DNA from 2 places in the Gordonia sp. G4 genome. Region 1 is predicted to be linked to the other one. Evidence: riboswitches for the same ligand, from Rfam matches in the RefSeq annotation. Region 1 holds a riboswitch; the other holds the start of a gene.
What was found. Region 1 has a riboswitch for thiamine pyrophosphate ahead of thiC (phosphomethylpyrimidine synthase ThiC). Riboswitches for the same ligand answer to the same signal wherever they lie in the genome.

Region 1 (5,930 bases):
CGATCTGCGCCGCCACGGTCTGTGGGGTGATCTCCTCGAATCCGGTGACGCCCAGCGAGTTCTGAACCGTCACCGCGGTCACCGCGACGCACCCGTGCACCCCGAGCAGGGCGAAGGTGCGCATGTCGGCCTGAATCCCCGCACCCCCACCCGAATCCGAACCGGCGATGGTCAGGACCCGAGTCGGAACAGACCCGGGCGGGCCGATCGGGAGCCCGACGAAGGCCTGCTCGTCGACTGTGCGCTGATTTCCGTCGACCGTGCGTTGATTCTCGTCGACTGTGCGTCGTCCTGCGTTGACTGTGCCCATCAGGCACCCCCTGCGGTCTCGAGCGGTAGATACACGCGGCTCCCGGCGTCGGCGAACTCCGCCGACTTCGCCGCCATGCCCTCCGCGATCGTTCGGTCGATGTCCTCGGTGGTCACGAGACCGTGCTCCTCGGCGTAGGCGCGGACATCCGCCGAGATCCGCATCGAGCAGAACTTGGGGCCGCACATGGAACAGAAGTGGGCCGTCTTGGCCGGCTCGGCGGGCAGTGTCTCGTCGTGGAAGGCGCGGGCGGTGTCGGGATCGAGGGCGAGGTTGAACTGGTCGTTCCAGCGGAATTCGAAGCGCGCCTTGCTGAGTGCGTCGTCGCGTTCCTGCGCCCGCGGGTGCCCCTTGGCGAGGTCGGCGGAGTGCGCGGCGATCTTGTATGTGATCACGCCGACCTTGACGTCGTCGCGGTCCGGGAGGCCGAGATGCTCTTTCGGTGTCACGTAGCAGAGCATCGCGGTGCCGGCCTGGGCGATCATCGCCGCACCGATCGCCGAGGTGATGTGGTCGTATGCGGGTGCGATGTCGGTGGCGAGGGGCCCCAGAGTGTAGAACGGCGCCTCCTCGCACAGCTCTTCCTCGAGGCGTACGTTCTCCGCGATCTTGTGCATGGGGACGTGCCCTGGTCCCTCGATCATGACCTGCACGCCATGGGATTTGGCGATCGTGGTCAGCTCGCCGAGGGTGCGGAGCTCGGCGAACTGCGCCTCGTCGTTGGCGTCGGCGATCGATCCCGGGCGTAGGCCGTCGCCGAGCGAGAACGTGATGTCGTAGCGGCGGAAGATCTCGCACAGCTCGTCGAAGTGGGTGTACAGGAACGACTCCCGGTGATGCGCCAGGCACCAGGCGGCCATGATCGAACCACCGCGGGAGACGATTCCGGTCACCCGCTCAGCGGTGAGCGGGACGTGGCGCAGCAGGACTCCGGCATGGACCGTCATGTAGTCGACGCCCTGCTCGGCCTGCTCGATCACGGTGTCGCGGTACAGCTCCCACGTGAGCGAGGCGGGATCGCCGTTGACCTTCTCGAGCGCCTGATAGATGGGTACCGTCCCGACGGGGACGGGCGAGTTGCGAATGATCCACTCGCGGGTGGTGTGGATGTCGGCGCCGGTCGAGAGGTCCATGATCGTGTCGGCGCCCCAGCGGGTCGCCCACACCATCTTCTCGACCTCGTCGGAAATCGAGCTGCGGACCGCCGAATTGCCGATGTTCGCATTGACTTTCACCGCGAAGCGCTTCCCGATGATCATCGGCTCGGACTCGGGATGACGATGGTTCGCCGGGATCACCGCACGTCCGATCGCCACCTCGGACCGGACCAGTTCGGCGTCGACGCCCTCCCGGGCGGCGATGAACCGCATCTCGTCGGTGACGATCCCGGCGCGCGCCCAGGCCAGCTGGGTGCTCGCGCCGTCGATCGGCTCGGGCCGGTGCCAGCTGTCGCGGGTGGGTGCGAGGCCCTGCTCGACGTCGATGCGCGCCGACCGGTCGGTGTACGGGCCCGAGGTGTCGTAGACGTCCAGATGCTCGCCGTTGGTGAGGTGGATGCGACGCTGCGGTACACGCAGGTCGTCGACCGAGAGATAGTGCTTGGTGCTGCCCTCGATGGGACCGAGGGTCAGGAACCCGGAATCGGCAGGTGCGCTGTCGGTGCGCGTGGCGGATACACGTGTGCCCATGGCGGTTCTCCCTACGCCGGCATTACCCGGACAGGTTCGAGCGGTCGGCGACCGCCCGTCGCCATCTCAGCCCTCGGTCATCGTGAGAGCCCCCGCGGTGTGTAGTTGTCGTGCGCCCGTCACCATACCTCGACTCGTCCGGAGCCAGGCCCGGGGCGGGAGTGAACCGTCTCGATCTGCGACGGCAGCGCCATCGGGGTCGGCAGTTACGGTTCCGTAAGGTAGCGTGTGACCCTGATCACAGACGGTGCCGGTGTCGAGCCGCGGCAGTCGCCCGTCGGCGATCAGATGTCCGCGATCAAGAGGTGAGGAGGGTCGGGTGCTACGTAAGCATCGTCAGCGACCACCACAGTCGGCGAAGTCGATCCTGCAACAGATCTCGCAGGTGGTGCACAACCCGGACCGCGACCGATTCGAACTCTGGGTCGCCGGTGACCTGGTCGGTGTGCTCGGCTATTCGACCGAGACGGTCGACGGTCAGACCACGATCACCGTGCTGCACACCGTGCTCTACGACGAGTACAGCGGACACGGCCTCGCCACCCGGCTCACCCGCACCGTCGTGCACCATGCCCGCGAGCAGGGCGCCCGCCTGCGGCCGGTGTGCACGTTCACCAAGCGCTACCTCGACAGCCATCCCGGGATAGTGACGCTCGCCCCGGTGTGATCGAGCGTCGGAGGGCACGTCGACGCCCTTCGTGGCTCGTCGCTATCGCTCCTCGCACCTCAGGGAGCAGGAGTCGTTCGTCGCTATCGCTCCTCGCACCTCAGGGAGCGGGCGGGCCGGCGAGCAGTGTCTCGCGAAGTACCTTTTTGTCGATCTTGCCGACCGCGGTGACCGGGAGTGTGGTCACGACGCGGATCACGTCCGGCAGCTTGAACGATGCGAGTCCGCGCCCGGTGAGGAACGTCCGGATCGTGGCGAGTTCGAGCGGCTGGGCCGGCGGGTGCTCGTGTGAGAGCACCACGGCGGCGCAGATCTTCTCGCCGAGCGCGTCGTCGGGAAGTCCGACCACGGCGACCTGCCGGACCGAGTCGTGCGCGAGGAGGTTCTCCTCGACGTCGTCCGCGGCGACGTTCTCGCCGGCGCGCACGATGGTGTCCTTGATGCGCCCGGTCACGGAGACGTGGCCCGACGGCAGTCTCGTGACCTTGTCGCCGGAACGATAGAACCCGTCCGGCGTGAACGACTTCTCGTTGTGCGCCGCGGCGCGGTAGTACCCGCGGATCGTGTACGGCCCCCGCACGAGCAGTTCCCCTTCGACGCCGTCGGGGACGTCGGCGCCGTCTTCGTCGACCACCCGCACCTCGTCGAGTTCCGACATCGGGGAACCCTGCACCTGATGGACCAGGTCGCGCGGTTCGCCGGGACGGGTGTAGCAGATCAGCCCTTCGGCCATGCCGAACACCTGCTGGACGACGTCGCCGAGGGCCTCGTCGAGGGCGACCGCATCGGGCTGGGCCAGTTTGGCGCCACCCACCTGCAGCAGGCGTAGCGAACTGACGTCCGCCGGCTCCCACTCGGTTGCCGCGCACCAGAGTTGCGCCAGGGCGGGAACGAGTGCCGTCACGGTGACTCGGTGCCGTTCGATGAGGTCGAACGTGTTGTCCGGACTGGGGTTGTCGGCGAAGACGACATGGCCCCCGACGCCGAACACGCCGAGGATCCCGGGGCAGCACAAGGGGAAGTTGTGTGCGGCGGGCAGCGCGACGAGGTAGGTGTCGTCGGCGGTGAGACCGGCGACGTCCGCCGACAGGCGCGCGTTGAGGTCGTAATCGTCGTGCGTGCGCGCGATGAGCTTCGGCAGGCCGGTGGTACCCCCCGACACCAGGAACAGCGCCGGCAATCCGGGGTCCGGGTCGGCCGGCAGCCCGACGGTGGCGGGGTCGGCGTCGGGAAGCGCCGCGAAGCGGCCCGGATCGCCCGAGATGAAGACCTGTGCGACCTCGGGTACCCGCGACTGCAGATCGGCCGCGAGGTCGCGGAAGTCGAATCCACGACGACCGTCCTCGCCGATGTAGGCGACCGCTCCCGCGCCCGCCGCGAGGTGCGCGATCTCGGTGATCCGATGCGCGGGCAGTGTCATCACCGGCACGACGCCTGCGCGCAGCAGGCCGAACAGCGTCACGGCGAAGTCGAGGGAGTTGTTGAGCTGCAGGACGACCCGTTGGGCCGGCTGCAGACCGGCGTCGACGAAACCCGCGGCGCGGCGGAGGGTGGCGGCGCGGAACTCGGCGTAGGTGAGCGTGCGCGGACCGTCGGTGGAGGCATCGGTCACCGCGGGAACATCGGGGGAGCGCTCGGCGGCGAGATCGAGGGCCGCGAACAGCGGGCGGTCGAGGAAGACACCCGCATCCCGGTACTTCTGTGCCTGGGCGTCGGCGTAGGGGGTGAAACCGTCGAGCAGATCGGGCACGTGGTCGAGGTGCGTCGGCATGAGTTCATTCAAACACAGCCAGGATAGGGTAACCTTACCGGTCGATACGGGACGGCGAACCGGCTCTCGACCCGCGGGGGGTTGTTTGATTAGGCTGCCCTAAGATTCCCTATGATCATCGGTGCTCGAGTGCATCACGACCGGAGGAACGAAGGACATGTCGCTGACAACCGAATCGCACGCCGCGCAGTTCGTCGACCTGCTCGCGCCTGCCTCGCCGCTGAGCGAGTCCGATGCCGCACGGATCACGGCGGCCTGGGCGGGCTCCGGGGAGTTCGGCGACCATGTCGTCTACGAGCGTGACCGGCGCTGGACGTTCGCGGCCGGTGTCCGTGCTCGGGTGGTAGTCACGCGGAGCGAGGTCGTCGTCGACGACCGGGGTGATCGGACGACGACGTCCTGGCACGGCGACCCGGCCGACGCGCTCGCCGCCGCCACCGCGTCGCTGTCGATTCCGGACTGGCGCGTCTACGGCTGGGTCGGTTTCGACTTCTGCGCGCCCTACCACGGCATCCTCGACCGTGTCCCCGAGGACACCGTCCTCGCGCACCTCATCGTCCCCGAGTTCGAGGCGACCGTCGATGCCGGCGGAGTCGACACCGGGTCCGTCGAAGCCGACCGCGCTCAGCGTCTTCTCGAGATCGCCTCGCAGGCAACCGTTTCGGCGCAGTCGCGACCGGTCGACGTCCAGTCCGACCCCGACGACTACCGCGGCCGGGTGGCGACCGCTGTCGCCGAGATCGAAGCCGGCCGGTACCAGAAGGTGATCCTCTCGCGCGCGGTCGACATCCCGTTCGACGTGGACATCCCCGCGACCTACGCCCGCGGCCGTGCCGACAACAACCCCGCCCGCAGCTACCTGCTCTCGCTCGGCGACCTGCAGGCCGCCGGGTTCAGCCCCGAACTCGTCGTCGCGGTGCACGACGACCGGACCGTGGTCACCGAACCACTGGCCGGCACAAGGGCTTTCGGAATCTCGCCCGAGCAGGACGCCGCGGCCCGCGCCGACCTGCTGTCCGATGCCAAGGAGATCGCCGAGCATGCCATGTCGGTGCGGGCCTGCTTCGACGAGATCTCCTCGATCGCCGTTGCCGGCACGACGGTGGTGAGCGAGTTCATGGAAGTCCGCGAACGCGGCAGCGTCCAGCACCTGGCCTCGACCGTGCGCGGAACCCTCCTCGACCACGAAACACCCTGGCGCGCACTCGAGGTCGTGTTCCCGTCGATCACCGCTTCGGGAATTCCCAAGACCCCGGCCGTGGAGGCGATCGACCGTCTGGAGCCCCGTCGTCGTGGTCTGTACTCCGGCGCGATCCTCACCGCGGCGTCGACCGGCGAGCTCGAGGCGACCCTCGCGCTGCGCACCATCTTCGCCTCCGGAGACGGTGCGTGGCTGCGTGCAGGTGCCGGGATCGTCGCGCAGTCCACGCCGGAGCGCGAGTTCACCGAGACCTGCGAGAAGCTCGGCAGCGTCGCCCCGTACGTGGTCCCGCG
Region 2 (5,930 bases), 1.2 Mb from region 1:
CACCCCCGTCGGCAACTCCGCGGTGACGTGGCGGGCGAGGGTCGTCTTGCCCACGCCGGAGTCACCGGTCAGCACCACACCACAACCGGTCGTCTCACCCCTGAGCGCCGCTTGGATCGTGCGGAACTCCCGATCGCGCTCGACAAGCGGCCAATTCGTGGACATATTCGCGAATTTTAGTCTGCCGGGCCCTACAATGGGCCGCGCCGACGCATCAATGTGGTCCGACCGGATGGCAACGACCGGCTCTCAGCGGATTCCGCGTGCAGCTCCAACGGAGGAAAACCACGCGAACTACGCATCTCGGGCGTTGGTGACCGCCACGGCGGCCGCCAGCAGGACGAGTGTGAAACCCGCGAAGTAGAGCAACGAACCGTAGGCGTTCCAGTGGAAGGTGTCACTGCCGCCGGCGAGGAAGTTCCAGCCGTTGAGGAACGGCAGGAACGACACGATGTGCTCACCGACGCGCGGGAGCACCGACACGATGCGTTCCAGCGCCAGCATCCAGACGAGCATGATCGCCACCGCGCCGGCCGAATGCCGCACGAGCGCACCCACGGCGAGACCGATCAGTGCACACAGCATCGCGAAAACCGGTGTGCCCCAGAGATGCCGGACGGTCTCCGGGCCGGTCAGCGAGACCCCGACGCCGGACAGCACCTGTGCGACCACCACCGCGACGACGCACAGGATCGCCACCACCGCGAAGGAGAGTCCGCCGAACACGACCGCTTTCGCGATGAGAACCCGCGGGCGGCGCGGGATTGCGGCAAAGGTCGGGCGGATCGTGCCGAAGCGATACTCCGTGGTGACACCCAGGATCGCCATGATCGCGAGAACCGCGACCCCGAACTGGTCGACGCCGATCAGGAAGTCGTCGGTGAGGGTGTCGGCCTCCCCGGGACTTCCGTACGAGGTTCCGGCGACGGCACCGAGCAGCACCGCGAGGCCCAGTCCCAGCACGACGACGACCCCGAGGCACCAGTACGGCGATCGGGTGCTGGCGAGTTTGATCCGCTCGGCGTCGATCGCGGCGATCACCGGTTCACTCCCCTGTGGTTGTCAACGGCGTGCTTGTCAACGGCGCGGTTGTCCACGGCGCTGTAGTCGACGGCGTGGGCCGTCATCGACATGAACACCTCTTCCAGCGACGCCGACTCGGCGGAGAGTTCATGCAGGGTGATGCCCGCGGCGGCAGCGAGATCGCCGACGTGATCGGTCGTGGTGTCCGGAACGCGCATCACCGGACGCCCCTGACCGTCCGGGTCACCCGGGGCGGGGTTCAACCCCGCCGCCGCGAGCGCGGCGTGCAGCTGCTCAAGCTGCGGGCCGCGCACCCGGACCGATTGTCGTGCCCGCCCGGTGAACTCCGCGACCGAACAGTCGGCGATCAGGCGGCCCCGCCCGATGACGACGAGATGATCTGCGGTGAGCGACATCTCGGTGAGCAGGTGACTCGACACCAGCACCGTCCGACCCTCGGCGGCGAGCTTGCGCATGAACCCGCGGATCCACACGATGCCCTCCGGGTCGAGGCCGTTGACCGGTTCGTCGAACAACAGCGTGTGCGGATCGCCGATCAGGGCACCCGCCAGCCCGAGCCGCTGCGACATGCCGAGCGAGAAGCCGCCGGCGCGCTTCTTGGCCACCGAGGTGAGCCCGACCGTCTCGAGCACCTCGTCGACGCGGGCGGCCGGGATCTGGTTGCTCGCCGCCAGCCACCGCAGATGTGAGCGCGCACTGCGGTTCGGATGCACCCACCGAGCGTCGAGCAGCGCACCGACCTGACGCAGCGGATGGTCGAGGTCCCGGTAGCGCTGACCGTTGATCGTCGCCGTGCCCGAGGTCGGACGATCGAGACCGAGCATCATGCGCATGGTCGTCGACTTGCCCGCACCGTTGGGTCCCAGGAAGCCGGTCACCCGTCCCGGCCCGACCTCGAAGGTGAGGTCGTCGACCGCGCGTTGACCGCTGAAGTCCTTCGTCAGATTCGCTACCCGCAACACGCCTCGACCATAACCGTCGAATCCGGAGCGGCCCGGTCTGTCATTCGTACGGCCTGTCGCAGGCGCCCGTCAGCCCGGATCGCGGCCGGGCGAGGACGCGTGGGCCCAGAAGCGCTTGGGAATTCGGCCGGCCCGCCCGGCCAGCCGGCCCGCGATCACCGCGTGCCGCATCGCCGTCGCCATCAGTTCGGGATTCTCCGCGCGGGTCACCGCGGTCGCCAGAAGCACTCCGTCGCAACCGAGTTCCATCGCCAGCGCCGCGTCGCTCGCGGTGCCGATGCCGGCGTCGAGGATGACCGGCAGCGGGTCGTCGAAGCGGGTATGGCAGTCGTCGACGATCATCTCGATGTTGTGCGGGTTGAGGATTCCGAGACCGGTCCCGATGGGTGACCCGAGCGGCATCACCGCGGCCACCCCGAGATCGGCGAGTCGCGCGGCCAGAACCGGGTCGTCGTTGGTGTAGGCCAGCACGACGAACCCGTCGCCGACCAGGGCGGCGGCCGCGTCGACGAGTTCGATGGCATCGGGCATCAGGGTGCGTTCGTCGGCGACCACCTCGAGCTTGACCCAGTCGGTCTCGAACGCCTCGCGCGCCAGCTGTGCGGTCAGGACCGCCTCGGCGGTGGTGTGGCAGCCGGCCGTGTTGGGCAGCACGGCGATGTCGAGCCGGCGCAGCAGATCGAAGACCCCGGTGCCCGAGGCGGCGTCGACGCGGCGGACCGCGACGGTGGTGAGTTCGGTGCCCGAGGCGACCAGTGCGCGTTCCAGGGTCGCGAGATTCGACGCGCCGCCGGTGCCGGTGATGAGCCGGGACGAGAAGTCGCGGCCCGCGATCCGCAACGGGTCCGGTGTCGACTGGTCAGCCACCCTGCACCGCCGTGACGATCTCGACGACGGCGCCGTCGGTCATGGTGTACCGGTCCCAGCGACCGCGCGGGACGACCGCGCCGTCCACCGCGACCGCGATCCCGCGGTCCGGCATCCCGAGCCCGGCGACCACGTCGCGCACCGAGGCGTCGTCGTCGACATCCATGCTCTCGCCGTTCACCGTGATACTCATTCCTCGACTCCTTCCAGGATCGACAGCACGCGCTCGGCGGTACCCGGGGCGAGGACGATCCCATTGCGCCCGTGCCCGGTCGCCACGACCGTGCGTGCGTCCACGCGGGCGACGAGCGGCAACCCGTCGGCGGTGCACGGCCGCAGACCCGCGGCCGCTTCGGTCAGTTCATACGTCCGCAGTCCGGGCAGGACCTCGATCGCGTCGGCGAGCAGGTCGGCGACGCCACCGGCCTGCGGCGCCCGGTCGGTCATCCCCTCGGCCTCGTACTGGGTGGCGCCGACGACGACCCCGTCGTCGCGTGGCACCAGGTAGACGGCCCGGCCGTGCAGGCGTGCCCGGACGACGTGGGCGGGCGGGGGCACGGACCAGCGGGTACGACGAAGCCGGAGGATCTCGCCCTTGGCCGGATGCAGGTCGGCGCCGGACCAGAGGGCCGTGGTGCCGAGCCCGGCGGCGAGCAGGATCTGCCCGTCGGAGCCCGGGTCGTCGAGATCGGCCAGGGACCCGACGCGGGCGGTGGCCAGTTCCACGCCGGCCGTCGTGACCGCGGCACGCAACGCCTCGAGGAGGCGCCGGTTGTCCACGGACCACTCCCCGACCGCGCGGTAGCCACCGACCAGACGAGAACTCAGCGACGGTTCGAGTGCCCGGATGTCGCGGCCGGTCACCGGCTGCAGCGCCGAGTCGGTGCGGGGCTGGCCGGCCCAGACGAAGTCGGCGAGGTGCCGCAGGTACTCGATGTCCGTGGCCGAGGCCGCGACGAACAGCGAGTCGGTGGCGGTGACGACGGCGGGGTCGTCGAGCCGCTTCACGAGCGCGGGCCAGAGCCGGACCGACTCCACCGACAGGGCGAGCGACGCCTCTTCGCCGGGATGTCCCTCGCCGAGCGAGCCGAGCATGCCACCCGCGACCCACGAGGCGCGCTCGTCGGTTCCGGCGTCGAGTACGCGAACCCGCCACCCGGCGTCGGCCGCGGCCAGTGCGCACGTCAGCCCGATGACGCCGCCGCCCACCACCGTCAGAGTGCGGTGAGCAGTCTTCCGAGGGGAATTCACGCTGGAATCACCTTCCTTCGCCGGAATGACCCGGATCAGGTTCGACGGTCAGCGGATCGGTCCGCACTCTCAGCCCGGCCGGTCCGGGCTCCCGTGTGTTCGTGCGGTCCACCCTACGCGGGGGCGTCAGGTGTCCGGTTAGCCTGGTCGGCGTGACGACCCCGAACCACACCAGGTCAGGGTCCGCGGATTCCGGCCACGCGACAGACCGTCGTCGTCGGCTCTCCTCGGCCCGCCTCTACCTGTGCACCGACGCCCGACGCGAGCGCGGCGACCTCCTCGATTTCGTCGGCGCCGCGCTGGCGGGCGGCGTCGACATCGTGCAGCTCCGCGACAAGAACTCGCCGGGTGAACGCGAGTTCGGGACGCTGGAGGCGCGGGAGGAGCTCGAGATCCTCGCGGGACTGCGGGCGATCACCGACGCGCACGGTGCGCTGCTGGCGGTCAACGATCGCGCCGACATCGCGGCGCTCGCCGGCGCCGACGTCCTGCACGTGGGACAGGGCGACCTGTCGCCGTCGGCGGCCCGCCGGATCGTCGGCCGCGACGTCGTCATCGGCGCCTCGACCCACGACCCCGAGCAGGCTGCCGCCGCGATCTCCGACGAAGACGTCGACTACTTCTGCGTCGGCCCGTGCTGGACCACGCCCACCAAACCCGGCCGCGCCGCCGCCGGCCTCGACCTCGTGTCCGCCACTGCGAAAATGCTTTCGGGGGCAACGCAATCGGCGAAACCGTGGTTTGCCATCGGCGGGATCGACGCCGGCCGCGTCGGCGAGGTCACCGCGCTCGGGGCACGGCGCATCGTCGTGGTGCGCGCCATCACCGCCGCCGCCGACCCGACCGCCGCGGCCCGGGAACTCGCCGGGATGCTGTAGCGAGTCGTCGTCGGGGACGAAACAGGTTTGCCCGGTCGGTGTCGCGGGTCTATGGTGGACCGATCATGTTGTGCATCACGAGCATTCTCGTAACCCGCCGCAGCGGGGTCTGAATCTGACCGACCCCCCGCTGCGGGTCGGTTGCGCTCTGGTGTCGGTCACCCGTTCTTCGACCGAAATCGGTTACCGAGATGCACCCTCTTCATCTGACTCATCGATCCTGTTCGTGGCATGAGCGCGACGACCGGCGCGGTGGCGATCTGTTCACCGAGCGGTACGGCCGTCCGCTTCCCCCTGGAATGCACGAGGAGGCCACCGGGATGACCTGGCAGGAATTCACCGACGAGTACTCCCGCGGCGGCACGATCCGGCTCGGGTCATGGTCGGTCGCGTCGTGTTCGGGCGACCTGGTCGAGTGCCGGGCGACGCTCGCGATCGCCGACCGCATCAGATCCTGCAGCGCCGTCGCCGCCGGCCCGGTCGGTGCGATGACGTCGATCCTCCACGACGTCGGAGCCCCCGTTCAGATCGTCCGTCTGCATCAGCGGGTCGTCGACGGCGTGGTCACGACGTTCCTGCTGTGCGAAAACGACGGCCGCCATGCCTGGGCCGCCGGCGAGGGTGCGAGCAGCGACGAGGCGAACGTCCACGCGCTGGTCGCGGGCGCGAACCGGCTCCTGGACGGCGGACGGGGTCGGGGCGTGACCTCCTCCGCTCCCTGAGGTGCGAGGAGCGCTAGCGACGAGCCTCGAAGGGTCCCGCCCCAGTCAGTTCAGCTCAGCTCTGGGGGTCCAGCATCGCGATGCGCTCGCGGAGGGTGGGCCAGGCGAGCCCGAACGCGGGGTGCAGCGGCAACTGGTCCACCCGCTTCTCGTCGACCCACCGCAGCTCGGTGGACTCGAAGTTGGCGACCGTGCGGACCGGCGTG

Region 2: it holds a riboswitch for thiamine pyrophosphate, as region 1 does, so the genes downstream of both, thiO (glycine oxidase ThiO) here and thiC (phosphomethylpyrimidine synthase ThiC) in region 1, are expected to answer to the same signal.

Annotation. Positions count from the first base shown of each region.
Region 1 is NZ_CM173442.1:2,190,549-2,196,478, forward strand. Features, by position in the region: gene thiD (bifunctional hydroxymethylpyrimidine kinase/phosphomethylpyrimidine kinase) at 1-310, opposite strand, end outside; gene thiC (phosphomethylpyrimidine synthase ThiC) at 310-1,998, opposite strand; TPP riboswitch at 2,006-2,095, opposite strand; gene AC3B5T_RS09745 (GNAT family N-acetyltransferase) at 2,318-2,665, shown strand; gene AC3B5T_RS09750 ((2,3-dihydroxybenzoyl)adenylate synthase) at 2,766-4,436, opposite strand; gene AC3B5T_RS09755 (salicylate synthase) at 4,594-5,930, shown strand, end outside.
Region 2 is NZ_CM173442.1:1,026,874-1,032,803, forward strand. Features, by position in the region: gene AC3B5T_RS04455 (LuxR C-terminal-related transcriptional regulator) at 1-165, opposite strand, end outside; gene AC3B5T_RS04460 (ABC transporter permease) at 295-1,041, opposite strand; gene AC3B5T_RS04465 (ABC transporter ATP-binding protein) at 1,038-2,006, opposite strand; gene thiG (thiazole synthase) at 2,076-2,873, opposite strand; gene thiS (sulfur carrier protein ThiS) at 2,866-3,066, opposite strand; gene thiO (glycine oxidase ThiO) at 3,063-4,124, opposite strand; TPP riboswitch at 4,119-4,229, opposite strand; gene thiE (thiamine phosphate synthase) at 4,277-5,002, shown strand; gene AC3B5T_RS04490 (hypothetical protein) at 5,323-5,724, shown strand; gene AC3B5T_RS04495 (NUDIX hydrolase) at 5,780-5,930, opposite strand, start outside.